DNA from 2 places in the Pseudomonas arsenicoxydans genome. Region 2 is predicted to be linked to the other one. Evidence: predicted binding sites of a transcription regulator. Region 2 holds the regulator's gene; the other holds the start of a gene.
The links. Region 2 encodes sigma-54, which starts transcription at its own class of promoters, with help from an activator protein. Its sites were predicted from a motif close to ANTGGCATNNANNTTGCTNT; they were not measured.
Positions count from the first base shown of each region.

Region 1 (6,954 bases), 1.3 Mb from region 2:
GGGCACAGCAGGTGCGGAATGCCTTCGTAGATCGACAGCTCAAGCATTTTCGGGTCGATCATGATCAGCTTGGCGTCTTCCGGGCCGGACTTGAACAGGATCGACAGGATCATCGCGTTCACACCCACCGACTTACCGGAACCGGTCGTACCGGCCACCAGCAAGTGAGGCATTTTCGCCAAGTCGGTGATGACCGGCTTGCCGCCGATGTCGTGGCCCAGGGCCAGGGTGACGGGCGACTTGAAGTTGTCGTACTCGGGCGTCGACAGCACTTCGGAGAAGCGCACGATCTGACGATCTTCGTTCGGGATCTCGATACCGACGGTGGTCTTGCCGGGAATCACTTCCACCACCCGCACACTGGTCACGGCCAGGGAACGCGCCAAGTCTTTTGCCAGGTTGGAAATGCGGCTGACTTTGACGCCAGCAGCGGGCTGGATTTCGTAACGGGTAATCACCGGCCCCGGGTGAATCGAATCCACCGAGACTTCGACGCCGAATTCCTTGAGCTTGATTTCCAGCAAATGGCCGACGGCCGCCAGGGATTCCGGGGAATAATTGAGTTGTTTCTTTTCTGCCGGGTCGAGGATCGAGATCGGCGGCAAGGTGCCTTCGACGGCGCTGTCGACGAACAGCGGGGCCTGCTTCTCTTTTTCCACGCGTTTGCTCGGCGCTGCCGGTTTTGGCGGCGCGGGCGCGATCACAGGCGGCACCTGCTTCTCGCGGTCCGACATGTGTTTGCTCAACGCTTGCTCGCGCTCGATCAAGCGCTCCTTGACCTTGGCCTGCTCGCGTTTGTCGGTGACAGTCGGCGCAACCACGTCATGAACGCGATCATCGACTTCACGCAACTGCGCAACCAGCTGCTTGCGTTCGACACGGGCGGCCCACCAGCGATTGGCCGCGCCCTGGAACAGTTCCAGCAGGTCGAGGGTAATCTTGCCGGTGACGTCCATCACCTTGAACCATGACAGGTCGGTGAACACGGTCAGGCCGAACAGGAACAGCGCGATGAACAACAACGTGCTGCCCTGAATGTTCAGGGCGTTCCTGGCCAGATCGCCAAGGCTTTCGCCCAACGCACCGCCAGCGCCGGCCGGCAGACCGGTTGCCGCGTGAAAATGGATATGTGCCAGGGCCGCGCCAGACAGCACCAGAAACACCAGGCCGATCAGGCGCCAGGAGAACAGCCAGCCGCTCCACTCCCACGCCTCGTGGCGCTGACGGAAGATCTGATACGCCTTGATCGCCAGCAGCAGCGGGAAGATATAGGCGAAATAACCCAGCACCATGAACAGGATATCGGCGCTGTAGGAACCGACCGGTCCGCCGAAGTTCTGCACGTCCTCGATCTTGCTGTTATGGCTCCAGCCCGGATCGTCCTTGCCATACGTCAACAAGGCCATCATCAGGAACAGGCACAGGCCGCCGATGGCGATCAATGCACCTTCCTTGAGCCGGTAGTGCAAATGCTGGCGCCAGAGCGGAACGACTGTCTTGGGTGCTGCGGTGGATTTCTTCAAAACGCTTCTTTTCCTGCGCCCGTGGCGCGTCCATCTGTTGATTGACTATAAAAAACTGCCCAATCCAGGCAGGTAAAAAAGTTAACAGGCGCAACTGAGACTACTTTTAACACTGCGCCCTGGTTTTTTTAAACACGGTACGCATTGCTTATTTTGTTACAAACACAGTTACAGGCAGGCATTGTACGGGTTTGTTCGCCCGATGCCATGCTTCAAGCCCTTGGATGTAGCATAGCCAAAGGCAGGTTACGCGCGATTCAATTTGAGCATGCATTCTCTTTTGTGACAAAGGCTTATGAGGTGTTTTTATGAGCGAAGCGAAGCATTCCCGCCTGATCATTCTGGGTTCTGGCCCTGCCGGTTACAGCGCAGCCGTTTATGCCGCTCGTGCCAACCTCAAACCCGTTGTCATTACCGGCATACAGGCAGGTGGCCAGCTGACCACCACCGTCGAAGTCGATAACTGGCCCGGCGACGTCGAAGGCCTTACCGGCCCGGTGCTGATGGAACGCATGCAAAAACACGCCGAACGCTTCGACACACAGATCGTTTACGACCACATCCATACCGCCAAGTTGCAGCAGCGCCCTTTCGAGCTGATTGGCGATGGCGGCACCTATACGTGCGACGCCCTGATCATCGCCACCGGCGCTTCAGCGCAATACCTGGGACTGGCATCGGAGGAGACCTTTGCCGGCCGCGGCGTTTCAGCTTGTGCCACGTGTGACGGTTTCTTCTATCGCAATCAAGTGGTCGCGGTCGTTGGCGGCGGCAACACCGCAGTCGAAGAAGCCCTGTACCTGTCGAACATCGCCAAGGAAGTCCATCTGATTCACCGGCGCGACAAGCTGCGCTCGGAGAAAATCCTTCAGGACAAGCTTTTCGAAAAGGCCGCCAACGGCAATATCCGCCTGCACTGGAATCAGCATCTGGATGAAATTCTGGGCGATGCCAGCGGCGTGACCGGCGCCCGCCTGCGCGACAGCCACACCGGCGAAACCAGCGAGTTGCCTGTGGCCGGCGTGTTCATCGCCATCGGCCACAAGCCCAATACCGACTTGTTTATCGACCAACTGCCCATGCGCGACGGCTATTTGCTGGTCAAGGGCGGCAACGAAGGCGATGCCACCGCCACCGAGATTCCAGGAGTCTTTGCCGCAGGCGATGTGGCCGATCACGTGTACCGCCAGGCAGTGACTTCCGCAGGGGCTGGCTGCATGGCCGCACTGGACGCCGAGAAATACCTCGACGACATTCCCGTCGTTTGACGGCAAACTTGACGGCGGGCCCACCGGCCCGCCCCCGCCCTCCCCTTCTGCAAGCCCGGATGCCATGCTGACTTGGTTACAACGCAATACCCTGACCTTCCCGCCGCTGGAAAAAGCCATGCGCGACCCCAACGGTCTGCTGGCCGCCGGCGGCGACCTGTCTGCCGATCGTCTGATTCAGGCGTATCGCCACGGCTGCTTTCCGTGGTTCTCGGAAGGACAGCCGATTCTCTGGTGGTCGCCGGATCCACGCACAGTGCTGTTTCCCGACGAACTGCATGTCTCGCGCAGCCTGAACAAATTATTGCGCCAGCAACGCTATCAAGTGACCTTCGATCAGGATTTCGCCTCGGTCATTGCGGCCTGCGCCGCACCACGCGATTACGCCGACGGCACCTGGATCACTGACGCGATGCAGACGGCGTATCTGGAGCTGCACAGACGCGGCTACGCGCATTCCGTTGAGGTCTGGGACGATGGTGTGCTGGTTGGCGGGCTCTATGGCCTGGCGATGGGTCAGCTGTTTTTCGGCGAATCCATGTTCAGCCGCGCTGACAATGCCTCGAAATTTGGTTTTGCCACACTGGTGCGACATCTGAAAGACTCAGGTTTTGTGCTGATCGATTGCCAGATGCCGACTGACCACCTGCACAGCCTGGGGGCCAGGGCCATTCCCCGCCGCGAGTTTGCCGGCTACCTTGCGCAGCATCTGGATCAACCCAACCGTGCCACCTGGGTTTGCTGAGCGACATTTGCGCGCGTGGCTTACACTTAATGCAAAAGCTTATCCCGAGGGTTGATCATGACCGAGTTGGCGCGTTTGAAGTTCTATGCCACTCAGCCCCACTCTTGCAGTTATCTGCCCGAGGAGCAGGCCACCACGCTGTTCCTCGACCCTAGTCAGCCCATGGATGTGCATGTCTACGCAGATCTGTCTGAAATGGGTTTTCGTCGTAGCGGCGATCATCTTTACCGGCCTCATTGCCAGAATTGCAATGCGTGCGTACCGGCGCGCATCCCCGTGGCGCAATTTACGCCCAACCGTCAGCAGAAACGCATTTTCAAACGCAACGCCGACCTGCAAGTGCGCCCTGCCAGACCGCAATACAGCGAAGAGTACTTCGACCTCTACCAGCGCTACATCGAACAGCGGCACGCCGACGGCGACATGTACCCGCCGAGCCGTGACCAATTTTCGACCTTCCTGGTGCGTGACCTGCCGTTTTCACGCTTCTACGAATTTCGCCTCGAAGGCCGGCTGGTGGCGGTAGCTGTCACTGACCTACTGCCAAACGGTTTGTCGGCGGTCTACACCTTCTACGAACCTGAAGAAGAACGCCGCAGCCTGGGGCGCTACGCGATCCTCTGGCAGATTGCCGAGGCCAAACGTCTCGGCCTGGAAGCCGTCTACCTCGGCTATTGGATCAAGAACTGCAAAAAGATGAGCTACAAGACCCAATATCGCCCCATCGAACTGCTGATTAATCAACGTTGGGTCATCCTGAACTAGAACCCCTTGGCTTAAACCCCATTTTTCGGGCACAATGCACGCCGCTTTTGCCTGGCGCAGTTGCACCGGGCCATTCATTGGACACCGAGGGCTTTACTGCATGTCGAAAGAAGACAGCTTCGAAATGGAAGGCACTGTCGTCGACACCCTGCCCAACACCATGTTTCGTGTGGAGTTGGAAAATGGGCACGTCGTAACCGCGCATATCTCCGGCAAGATGCGCAAGAACTACATTCGTATTCTTACCGGTGACAAAGTGCGCGTCGAGCTGACGCCCTATGACTTGAGCAAAGGGCGCATCACTTACCGCGCTCGCTAATCAAGTCAATACAAAACGCCCGGTTTATGCCGGGCGTTTTTGTTTGTCTGCGATTTGGTGGGGGCCTGGGTTTTGGGTTCTTGGGTTCTTGGGTTTTGGGTGTATATCCGTTGCTGCGGTAACGGCTGCTGGCGGTTTCGCTTTTACAGCGACTCACTTTTCCAGACGCCGAAAAGTAAGCAAAAGGCTTCGCCCCGGCGTACGGCGCCTCGCTGAGGCTCCGCGTTCCCTCGCTACGGTGTCCATCAGGGGGCATCGCCTCCGGTCTGCTTCGCGACGACCTCCTCTCGATGTGTGCGGCTTCGCCGCACGGCGCTACGCGCCTAACCCCCTGATGAACACCTACGCTCGGCCTGCCGAAGGGGCGAAAGATCAAAAGCAGATCAAGATCAAGATCTAAAGCCACAGCCACAGCCACAGCAAGATCAAAAGATCGCAGCCTCGTTTCACTCGACAGCTCCTACAGGGGGATCGGTGTGCATCCGCTTCTCACCACTCAACAGGATGAGCGTTAGCTCGGCTGCAGCTCTTGATCTTGATCCACGGGCGACGTCGGAAGGCTGAGAGGAGGGATTCATCCGGGGTGGGAGCGCAGCGAGCGTTCGACGAAGTCGAACACATCGAGAGGAGGTGCAGCGAAGCAAACCGGAGGCGATGCCCCCCGGATGGATCCCGGAGCGAAGGAACCCCGAGCCTCAGCGAGCGGGCCGAACGTAGGAGCAAGCGTTTTTTTGCTTACTTTTTTTAGGCGTTTGTAAAAAAAGTGAGTCGCCGTAAGGGCGAAACCATAAGCAGCCGTTACCGCAGCAACGGATATACACCCAAACCCCAAACAGCAAAAAGGCGCCCGAAGGCGCCTCTAGCTTTACAACAGATCAACAACCGTCAGGCCATCTCAGCCGTGGTCTCGAAATCGAAGGTCAGCTCGCCATCCTTCAAATCGATATGAACCACGCCACCATGGTCAGCCAGTTCGCCAAACAGAATCTCTTCCGCCAGCGGACGCTTGATCTTGTCCTGGATCAAACGCGCCATTGGACGAGCGCCCATCGCCGTGTCGTAGCCACTTGCCGCCAGCCAGCCACGCGCAGCGTCGGTCACTTCCAACTGCACGCGCTTGTCTTCCAACTGCGCCTGAAGCTCGGTAAGGAACTTGTCCACCACACTTTTGATGACCTCGTGACTGAGGCGACCAAACTGGATAATGGTGTCCAGACGGTTGCGGAACTCCGGCGTGAAGCTCTTCTTGATCACTTCCATCGCATCGGACGAGTGGTCCTGATGGGTGAAACCGATCGAAGCGCGAGCCGCTGTTTCGGCACCGGCGTTGGTCGTCATGATGACGATCACGTTACGGAAGTCCGCCTTGCGCCCGTTGTTATCGGTCAGCGTACCGTGGTCCATGACCTGCAGCAGCAGGTTGAAGACTTCCGGATGCGCCTTCTCGATCTCATCGAGCAACAGCACGCAGTGAGGCTGCTTGGTGATGGCTTCGGTCAGCAAACCGCCCTGATCGAACCCGACATAGCCTGGAGGTGCACCGATCAGACGCGATACGGTGTGGCGCTCCATGTACTCGGACATGTCGAAACGAACCAGCTCGATCCCCAAGGCCTTGGCCAGCTGACGCGCCGCTTCGGTTTTACCGACACCGGTCGGCCCTGCAAACAGGAACGAACCGACAGGCTTGTCAGGCGACTTGAGACCGGCACGGGACAGTTTGATCGCAGTCGACAGCGAATCGATCGCGGCATCCTGGCCGAATACGGTCAGCTTCAGGTCACGCTCAAGGTTACGCAGCAGCTCTTTGTCGGAGCTGGTGACGTGTTTTGGCGGAATCCGCGCGATTTTCGCAACGATGTCCTCGACCTGAGGCACTTCGATGCGTTTCACGCGTTTCTCGATCGGCTGCAGACGCTGATAGGCGCCCGCCTCGTCGATGACATCGATGGCTTTGTCCGGCATGTGCCGGTCATTGATGTAGCGCGACGCCAGTTCTGCAGCGGCACGCAACGCCTCATCACTGTATTCGATGTTGTGGTGCGCTTCGAAACGACCTTTCAGGCCGCGCAGGATGCCGATGGTGTCTTCCACCGACGGCTCCGACACATCGACCTTCTGGAAGCGCCGAGCCAAGGCACGGTCCTTCTCGAAGATCCCGCGGAATTCCTGGAACGTGGTCGATCCGATGCAACGGATATCGCCCGACGACAGCAGTGGCTTGAGCAGGTTCGAGGCATCCATGACGCCACCGGACGCAGCACCCGCACCGATGATGGTGTGGATTTCGTCGATGAACAGGATCGCCTGCGGACGTTTTTTCAGCTCATTGAG
Region 1 is NZ_LT629705.1:5,281,632-5,288,585, forward strand. Features, by position in the region: gene BLQ41_RS24640 (DNA translocase FtsK) at 1-1,523, opposite strand, end outside; gene trxB (thioredoxin-disulfide reductase) at 1,832-2,791, shown strand; gene aat (leucyl/phenylalanyl-tRNA--protein transferase) at 2,856-3,536, shown strand; gene BLQ41_RS24655 (arginyltransferase) at 3,594-4,301, shown strand; gene infA (translation initiation factor IF-1) at 4,402-4,620, shown strand; gene clpA (ATP-dependent Clp protease ATP-binding subunit ClpA) at 5,506-6,954, opposite strand, start outside.
Region 1: the regulator sigma-54 is predicted to act here: its motif matches at 1,762-1,781, upstream of BLQ41_RS24640 (DNA translocase FtsK).

Region 2 (9,833 bases):
GCGACACCAAGCCTGTTCAGGGCTGGGGCGTCACGATCCAGTACCATGCCGCGCAAAACCGCATCGTGTTGATCGACAAGGCAAAAGTCATCGACAAGGACAACAACACCACCCAAGGCGAGAAAATCGTCTACGACACCGTCAAGAAGCTTGCGAGCGCTGGTCGCGCCACAGGCAACAAAGTCACCGAAGCGCGTCCACGCATCGACATGGTGATCCAGCCCAAGCCGAAAACCGACGCGAAAAAGGCTCCATAATGGCAACTCTGAAAGCTCAGCATCTGGCCAAGAGCTACAAGAGCCGCCAGGTCGTGCGTGATGTCAGCCTGTCGATCGACAGCGGTCAGATCGTCGGCCTGCTGGGTCCTAACGGCGCCGGCAAGACCACCTGCTTCTATATGATTGTCGGCCTGGTGCAGGCCGACCAGGGTCGCGTACTGATCGATGACCTGGACGTAAGCCACCAGCCAATGCACGGTCGTGCAAAAGCCGGTATCGGCTATCTTCCGCAAGAAGCGTCGATTTTTCGCAAACTCTCGGTGGCCGACAACATCATGGCCATCCTCGAGACCCGCAAGGAGCTCGACAAGGACGGTCGTCGCAAGGAACTGGAAAGCCTGCTACAGGAATTCCATATCAGCCACATCCGTGACAACCTCGGCATGAGCCTCTCCGGTGGTGAGCGCCGCCGCGTGGAAATCGCACGCGCCCTGGCCACCAACCCGAAATTCATCCTGCTCGACGAACCGTTCGCCGGCGTGGACCCGATTTCGGTAGGCGACATCAAACAGATCATCTACCACCTCAAGGCCAAAGGCATTGGCGTGCTGATCACCGACCACAACGTCCGTGAAACCCTGGATATCTGCGAAACCGCCTACATCGTCAACGATGGACAGCTCATTGCCGAAGGCGACTCCGCCACCATCCTGGCCAATGACCTGGTGAAAGAAGTCTATCTGGGCCATGAGTTCCGCCTGTAAGCACTCAGGTGTCTGGCAGGTCGCCCGAGCGCTCGTCTCGATAAAAAATCAACATTTTTTTATTGTTACGGCGCTCTAGGCAAACGCTGCAGTTTCGGGCATATAATTTGCTTATGTTTGGCGCTCCGGCGCCCTGTAGTGGATGGCGCATGTGCGCCGGCGAATAAGGTGTTTAGCCCCTGCCATGAAACCATCGCTAGTCTTGAGAATGGGCCAGCAGCTGACGATGACACCGCAGCTGCAACAGGCCATCCGCCTGCTCCAATTGTCGACCCTGGACCTGCAACAGGAAATCCAGGAGGCCCTGGAGTCCAATCCGATGCTCGAACGCCAGGAAGAAGGCGACGACTTCGATAACGCCGACCCCTTGGCCGACAAAGCCGAACAGCAACCCAACGCCGATGTTTCAGAGCCCTCCTACCAGGAAACCGCCCCGACGGTGGACAACCTCGAGGAAGGTGACTGGAATGAGCGTATTCCCAACGAGCTGCCCGTCGATACGGCATGGGAAGACGTTTATCAGACCAGCGCCAGCAGCCTGCCGAGCAGCGATGACGACGAGTGGGATTTCACTACCCGCACATCAGCCGGTGAAAGCCTGCAAAGCCATTTGCTGTGGCAGCTGAACCTGGCACCGATGTCCGACACCGATCGCTTGATCGCCGTAACCCTGATCGATTGCATCAACAATCAGGGCTACCTGGACGAAACCCTCGAGGAAATCCTCGAAGCCTTCGATCCGGAACTGGACATCGAACTGGACGAAATCGAAGCCGTCCTGCATCGCATCCAGCAGTTCGAGCCTGCCGGTATCGGCGCCCGCAACCTGGGCGAATGCCTGCTGCTGCAACTGCGCCAGCTGCCAGCCAAGACACCTTGGCTGGCGGAAGCCAAGCGCCTGGTCACTGACTACATCGATCTGCTCGGTAGCCGCGACTACAGCCAGCTGATGCGCCGCATGAAGCTCAAGGAAGATGAACTGCGCCAGGTGATCGAACTGGTGCAGAGCCTCAATCCGCGCCCGGGCTCACAAATCGAGTCCAGCGAAGCCGAATACGTCGTCCCTGACGTGATCGTGCGCAAGGACAACGAGCGCTGGCTGGTCGAGCTGAATCAGGAATCGGTGCCACGGCTGCGGGTCAACGCCCAATATGCCGGGTTTGTGCGCCGTGCCGACACCAGCGCCGACAACACCTTCATGCGCAATCAATTGCAAGAAGCACGCTGGTTCATCAAGAGCCTGCAAAGCCGCAACGAAACCCTGATGAAAGTGGCCACCCAAATCGTCGAGCATCAGCGCGGCTTCCTGGAGTACGGTGACGAAGCGATGAAACCGCTGGTCCTGCACGACATCGCCGAAGCGGTGGGCATGCACGAGTCGACGATTTCACGGGTGACCACACAGAAATTCATGCATACCCCTCGGGGCATATATGAACTGAAATACTTTTTTTCCAGCCACGTCAGCACCTCCGAAGGCGGCGAATGCTCGTCCACGGCGATCCGCGCAATCATCAAAAAACTGGTTGCGGCGGAAAATCAGAAAAAGCCGTTGAGTGACAGCAAGATCGCTGGTTTACTGGAGGCACAAGGCATTCAGGTGGCTCGCCGCACCGTCGCCAAGTACCGCGAATCCCTCGGGATCGCGCCTTCGAGCGAACGCAAGCGGTTGATGTAGAGCCACGCCACAGCGTTCCAGTGGTAGATCATCTGATCTACCGCTTTATGCACTGGCAACGAAGGAGAAGCTGTATGCAAGTCAACATCAGTGGACACCAACTGGAAGTGACCGAACCTCTTCGCACCTACATCGGCGAAAAACTCGAACGATTAGAGAGGCATTTCGACAAGATCACCAACGTGCAAGTCACGATGTGCGTCGAAAAGCTGAAGCAGAAAATCGAAGCCACGTTGCATATTCCCGGCAGCGAAGTGGTCGCGAACGCGGAACATACCGATATGTACGCGGCGATCGACTTACTGACCGACAAGCTCGATAAACAACTCAAAAAGCATAAGGAAAAGACCCAAAGCCTGCTCCAGGGCGCTACCGGTCGTTAACACTCCCAACCCATGATCCGACTTGAAAACATCCTGACCCCCGGCCGTTCTCTCGTGAACGTGCCGGGCGGCAGTAAAAAGAAAGCCCTCGAGCAAATTGCCAACCTGATCGCCCGGGAAGTGCCGGATCTGGAGATGCAAGATGTCTTCGAAGCTTTGATTGCCCGTGAAAAACTCGGTTCAACCGGTTTTGGCAACGGCATCGCCATCCCCCACTGTCGCCTCAAGGGCTGCACCTCGCCCATCAGTGCATTGATGCACCTCGACGCACCCATTGATTTCGACGCCATCGACGGCGCCCCGGTTGACCTGCTGTTCGTACTGCTGGTCCCGCAGGCCGCTACCGATGCGCACCTGGAGCTACTGCGCCAGATCGCCAGCATGCTCGATCGCAAGGAAGTGCGCGAAAAACTGCGCAGCGCCCCGAGTAATGAAGCCTTGTATCAGGTCGTCCTGAGCGAGCAAAACGGTCATTAATCATGCGCTTGATCATTGTCAGTGGCCGCTCCGGCTCAGGTAAAAGTACCGCACTCGATGTTCTCGAGGACAACGGCTACTACTGCATCGACAACCTGCCTGCCGGGTTGCTGCCGGAACTCGCCGAGCGCGCACTGATTCATACCGAACTCGCACAACCGCTGGTTGCCGTATCCATCGATGCCCGCAACCTGCCCAGTCATCTGTCGCGATTTCCGGAACTGCTGGAAGAAGTCCGCAGCCGGCACATCAAATGCGATGTGCTGTACCTGGACGCCGACGAAGAAACGTTGCTCAAACGGTTTTCGGAAACCCGCCGTCGCCACCCGCTCAGTACCGCCCACCGTTCGTTGGCCGAGGCGATTCAGGACGAAACCAGTTTGCTGGGGCCGATTGCCGACCTGGCCGACCTGAAAGTCAACACCACCAACCTGAACCTGTATCAGCTGCGCGACACCATCAAGCTGCGCCTGCTGAACCAGCCGGACAGCGGCACTGCATTTCTGGTCGAGTCGTTCGGATTCAAGCGAGGCATGCCGGTCGACGCAGACCTGGTGTTCGACGTGCGCTGCCTGCCCAACCCTTACTGGAAACCGGAGTTGCGCGAGCTGTCCGGGCTTGATCAACCGGTAGCCGAGTACCTGGCGGCGCAACCGGACGTCGAAGAGATGTTCCAGGACATTTCCTCCTACCTGCTAAAATGGCTGCCGCGCTTCGCCGCGAGCAACCGTGCTTATGTCACCATTGCCATTGGCTGCACCGGCGGGCATCACCGCTCCGTCTACCTGACCGAACGTCTGGGCCAGGTTCTGCAACAATCCCTGAAGAACGTCCAGGTCCGCCACCGCGACCTCAGCTAAAGGATTCACATCGCGATGCCTGCTCTGGAAATCGAAATCATCAACAAGCTGGGCCTACATGCCCGCGCGTCGGCAAAATTCGTTGGCGTTGCTGGTCAGTTCAAGGATTGCACGATCAGAGTGGGACGCACGCCAGAATCCACCGTCGACGGCAAAAGCATCATGGCCATGATGATGCTCGCGGCCGGCAAGGGCACGAAGATCCACCTCAGCACTGAAGGCGAGCAGGAACAGGAAGCGCTGGATGCCTTGGTGAAGTTGATCAACAACTACTTCGACGAAGGCGAGTAACACCGCCCCCTTTGTGCAGCATTGCTCCGACAAGGCGCTGTGCAAGACGCAATAAAAAAGGCGCGTCACCCAATCGGGTGACGCGCCTTTTTTTGCGCAGCGATAAGCGTTAGCTACCGGCCACGGTCATCCGCTCGATCAACACCGAGCCAGTACGAATGTTGCTGCGCAGCTCCAGGTCATTACCCACCGCAACGATCTGCTTGAACATGTCGCGCATGTTGCCGGCAATGGTCACTTCCTGGACCGCGAACTGGATTTCGCCGTTCTCGACCCAATAACCGGCCGCGCCACGGGAATAATCGCCGGTGACCATGTTCAGGCCCTGGCCCATCAACTCGGTGACCAGCAAGCCGCGCCCCATGCGGCGTAGCAATGCCGCCTGATCTTCGTCGCCATGGGTGACGAAGAGGTTGTGCACGCCGCCTGCGTTAGCGGTGCTTGGCATGCCGAGCTTACGGCCGGAATAGGTGCCGAGGATGTACGACACCAATTCGCCCTTTTCGACGAACGGCTTGGCATAGGTCGCCAGGCCATCACCGTCGAACGCCGAACTGCCCATGGCGCGCATCAAATGCGGACGTTCATCGATGGTTAGCCATTCCGGGAACAGCTTTTGCCCCAGGGTGCCTTCAAGGAACGACGATTTGCGATACAGGCTGCCGCCGGAAATCGCCGACAGGAAACTGCCGAACAAACCACCGGCCAGCTCCGCCGAAAACAGCACCGGTACTTCGCAAGTCGGCACCGGACGCGCGCCCAGGCGGCTCGCGGCGCGTTGTGCGGCGCGCTGGCCAATGCTCACAGGATCGGCCAGCAAATTGCCCTGACGGTTCACGTCATACCAGTAATCGCGCTGCATCTGCCCGTCGGCCTCGGCGATCATGACGCAGCTCAGGCTGTGACGAGTCGACGCATAGCCGCCGATAAACCCGTGGCTGTTGCCGTAAACCCGGCAGCCTTGATGGGTGCTGAGGGTCGTACCATCAGCATTCTTGATCCGGCTGTCGGCCGCAAACGCCGCCGCTTCACAGGTCAGCGCCTGCTCGATGGCCTGCTCCGGGGTAATGTCCCATTGGTGGAACAGGTCGAAATCCGGCAGATCCCGGGCCATCAACGCGGCATCGGCCAGGCCTGACGCTTCATCTTCCGAGGTGTGCTTGGCGATGGCCAGCGCCGCAGCGACGGTTTCGCGAATGGCTTCCGGGCCACTGGCCGATGTACTGGCCGAGCCTTTGCGCTGACCAACGTACAAGGTGATGCCAAAGCCCTGATCGCGGTTGAATTCGACGGTTTCGACTTCGCGCTGACGCACCGAAGTGGACAGGCCCTGCTCCAGCGACACCGCCACTTCACAGGCACTGGCGCCCTGGCGCTTGGCTTCAGCGATGATCTGCTCGACTTGTTCTTGCAGTGCCGGCAACGCTTGTGGGCCGACGCTTTCAACTGCACTCATGCTGTTCTCCACTCAAATTCTGCTTTCGGCTAGGGCCTTCGAGCGACCGGGCCGGACAAGCGGCCCCCGACTGGTTATCATGGCGGCGTTTCTTTGCGGACGGCCACCATGGTTGATTCTTACGACGACTCCCTCGATACGGGAGAAAAAAGCAAATCCCAGGTCAAACGCGAGCTTCATGCTCTGGTTGACCTCGGCGAGCGCCTTACAACGCTCAAGCCTGACTTGCTGGCAAAACTGCCGCTGACCGACGCTATGCGCCGGGCACTGGCCGATGCGCCCAAGCACACCGCGAATATCGCGCGTAAACGGCACCTTATGTTCATTGGCAAACTGATGCGCGATCAGGACACTGACGCCATTCTGTCCTTGCTCGATCAACTCGATGCCTCCACCCGGCAGTACAACGAACGTTTCCACGGTCTGGAACGCTGGCGCGATCGTTTGATCGCGGGCGACGATGCAGTCCTGGAGAAGTTCGTACTCGACTACCCGGAGGCTGATCGTCAGCAGTTGCGCTCCCTGATCCGTCAGGCCCAGCACGAACTGGCGACCAACAAGCCTCCGGCATCGAGCCGTAAAATCTTCAAATACATCCGTGAGCTGGACGAGACTCAACGCGGCCTGCGTTGATGCTCGAATCGGGTGAGTCGCCAAGCGGCTCACCCGAAGCTCCATCCTGTTTACGATCCTGTGCCACCCACAGTGATCGCATCGATTTTCAGCGTTGGCTGGCCGACACCCACCGGCACCGACTGCCCATCCTTGCCGCATGTCCCCACACCGCTGTCCAGCGCCAGATCATTGCCGACCATCGACACCTTGCTCATGGCTTCCGGGCCGTTGCCGATCAACGTCGCGCCTTTGACCGGGGCGGTAATCTTGCCGTCTTCGATCAAGTACGCCTCGCTGGTGGAGAACACGAACTTGCCGCTGGTGATGTCTACCTGGCCACCACCGAGGTTAGCGCAATAGATGCCGCGCTTTACCGAGGCAATGATTTCCGCCGGGTCGCTTTCGCCCGCCAGCATGTAGGTGTTGGTCATGCGCGGCATCGGCAAGTGCGCGTAGGATTCACGGCGGCCGTTACCGGTGCGGGCAACGCCCATCAGACGTGCATTGAGCTTGTCCTGCATGTAGCCCTTGAGTACGCCGTTCTCGATCAGCGTGGTGCACTCGGTCGGGGTGCCCTCGTCGTCGACGCTCAGGGAGCCGCGACGGCCTGCCAACGTACCGTCATCGACGATGGTGCAGAGCTTGGACGCGACCATCTCGCCCATGCGCCCGCTGTAGGCGGAACTGCCCTTGCGGTTGAAGTCGCCTTCCAGGCCGTGACCGACCGCTTCGTGCAGCAGCACGCCGGACCAGCCCGACCCCAACACCACCGGCAACGTACCGGCCGGCGCCGGAATCGCTTCAAGGTTGACCAGCGCCTGACGCAACGCTTCACGGGCGTACCCCATGGCACGGTCATCGCTGAGGAAATAACGGTAATCGGTCCGACCGCCACCGCCATGACCACCGCGCTCGCGGCGACCGTTCTGCTCGACGATCACGCTGACGTTAAAGCGCACCAACGGCCGTACATCCGCCGCCAGACCGCCATCCGTCGAGGCCACGAGGATTCGCTCCCAGACGCCGGCCATGCTCACGGTCACTTGCTGAATACGCGGGTCGAGGGCGCGCGTCGCGACGTCGATGCGTTTAAGCAACTCGACTTTCTCGGCGCGCGTCATCACTTCCAAAGGATTGTCCGGCCCATATAACTGGGCGACATCAGCCGTGGTGAACGCCTGCACCGTGCCATTTTGCCCGGCGCGCGAGATCGAGCGCGCAGCACGTGCCGCCGCGCCCAAGGCTTCCAGCGTGATCGCATTGCTGTAGGCAAATCCGGTTTTTTCACCCGATTGCGCACGAACGCCGACGCCCTGATCGAGGTTGAAGCTGCCTTCCTTGACGATCCCGTCTTCCAGCGCCCAGGACTCGGAGATCTGTCCCTGGAAATACAGGTCGGCGGCATCGATGCCCGGGCCGGCCAGATCGCCGAGTACACCTTGCAGGCTTTCGATGGTTACGCCGCCGGGCGCCAGGAGGTGTTCACTGACTGAGGACAACAACTCGCTCATATGCTTTACGCCTTAAATTCATCGTTCTGAGGCAGGTCGCTGGGCGCCCTGCGAGAAAAAGCGCCGGTGACTGGACACCGGCATCCGCGCCCTGATGGACGCCTGTTCGCTGCTATCGCGTTCGGCCAGCAGCACGGCCTCGCCTTGATCCTGTTGCGCCAGCACGCGGCCCCAGGGGTCGATGATCGCGGCATGGCCAAAGGTTTCTCGCGGCCCCGGATGCGTCCCACCCTGAGCGGCCGCGAGTATGTAACATTGAGTCTCGATGGCCCGTGCGCGGATCAGCACATCCCAATGCGCAGCGCCGGTTACCGCCGTAAAAGCCGATGGCGCGGTAATCAACTGCGCGCCGCCAGCCCGTAATTCGCTATACAGTTCCGGGAAACGCAGGTCATAACACACCGTCAGGCCAACCCGGCCGACGGGCGTATCGGCTAACACCACGCCGCTGCCATAAGCATAGTCATCGGACTCGCGATAACGCCCCCGATTGTCCGCAACGTCCACGTCGAACAGGTGCAGCTTGTCGTAACGCGCCACGGTCTCACCCTGGTCGTTCACCAACAGCGAGCAGGCATGCACCTTGGCCGTCGGTTGATCCAGCGGCGGCAACGGCAATGTGCCGGCCACTATCCATAACTTGAGGTCGCGGGCGGTCTGTTTCAACCAGGGCAGGATCGGGCCTTCACCCAAGGCCTCGGCGCGACCGATGTCGGCAATGTCGCGACGGCCCATGGCGGCGAAGTTTTCTGGCAGCACCACAAGCTGTGCACCACCGGCTGCTGCCTGCTCGAGCAGATGGCGGGCCCGGGCGAGATTGGCCAGCACATCGCTCTGGCTGACCATTTGAATCACCGCAAAAGACATGGCCTTTTCCTAATCTGGAATCAACACATACCTGTAGGAGCTGTCGAGTGAAACGAGGCTGCGATCTTTTGATCTCGATCCTAAAAAACAAAATCAAAAGATCGCAGCCTCGTTTCACTCGACAGCTCCTACGAGGAACTTACGGCCATGCTACTCCATCGGCCTGAAGCGTGGCGCTGTCAAAAAGGTTTGTCGTAGGTGATTTTCGGCTCTTTCCACGGACCTTTGACCGTGTATTTGACGCTGGCGAAACGTGCCACACGGTCTCCGATCAACTTGTCGATCAGGAACAGCGCGCCGCCAATTGCCGGTGCGCCGACGATCAACGCGGCAATCGGCAGGTTGTTGGTCACCGGCAACGTCACCAGCAACTTGGCATCGATCTGGTCACCGACAAGGTTCAGCGTGCCGTTGAGCTCAACATTGCTTGAAGGACCGGTCATCTGGATGGGCTCCTTGGTCACGTAAACGCCGTTGGTCGCGACCAGCAGGCCTTTGACCCGGTCATAACTCAGGCCTTTGCCAAACAAGTCGGAGAAGTCCAGGCGCAGACGGCGACCGATGGAGTTGAAGTTGAGCAGGCCGAAAACCCGCAGGGCCTGGGCACCGCCCTCGACCTCAACGAACTGGCCTTTGCTCAGCGATGCATCCAGGGTGCCGGAGAAACGCTTGCTCGCCAGCCAGGCCGGGGAGCCCGTCCAGCGACCGTCGAC
Region 2 is NZ_LT629705.1:44,526-54,358, forward strand. Features, by position in the region: gene lptA (lipopolysaccharide transport periplasmic protein LptA) at 1-257, shown strand, start outside; gene lptB (LPS export ABC transporter ATP-binding protein) at 257-982, shown strand; gene BLQ41_RS00265 (RNA polymerase factor sigma-54) at 1,167-2,660, shown strand; gene hpf (ribosome hibernation-promoting factor, HPF/YfiA family) at 2,735-3,043, shown strand; gene ptsN (PTS IIA-like nitrogen regulatory protein PtsN) at 3,056-3,520, shown strand; gene rapZ (RNase adapter RapZ) at 3,523-4,380, shown strand; gene BLQ41_RS00285 (HPr family phosphocarrier protein) at 4,396-4,671, shown strand; gene pmbA (metalloprotease PmbA) at 4,781-6,127, opposite strand; gene yjgA (ribosome biogenesis factor YjgA) at 6,236-6,760, shown strand; gene tldD (metalloprotease TldD) at 6,811-8,253, opposite strand; gene BLQ41_RS00305 (carbon-nitrogen hydrolase family protein) at 8,272-9,120, opposite strand; gene BLQ41_RS00310 (YhdP family protein) at 9,300-9,833, opposite strand, start outside.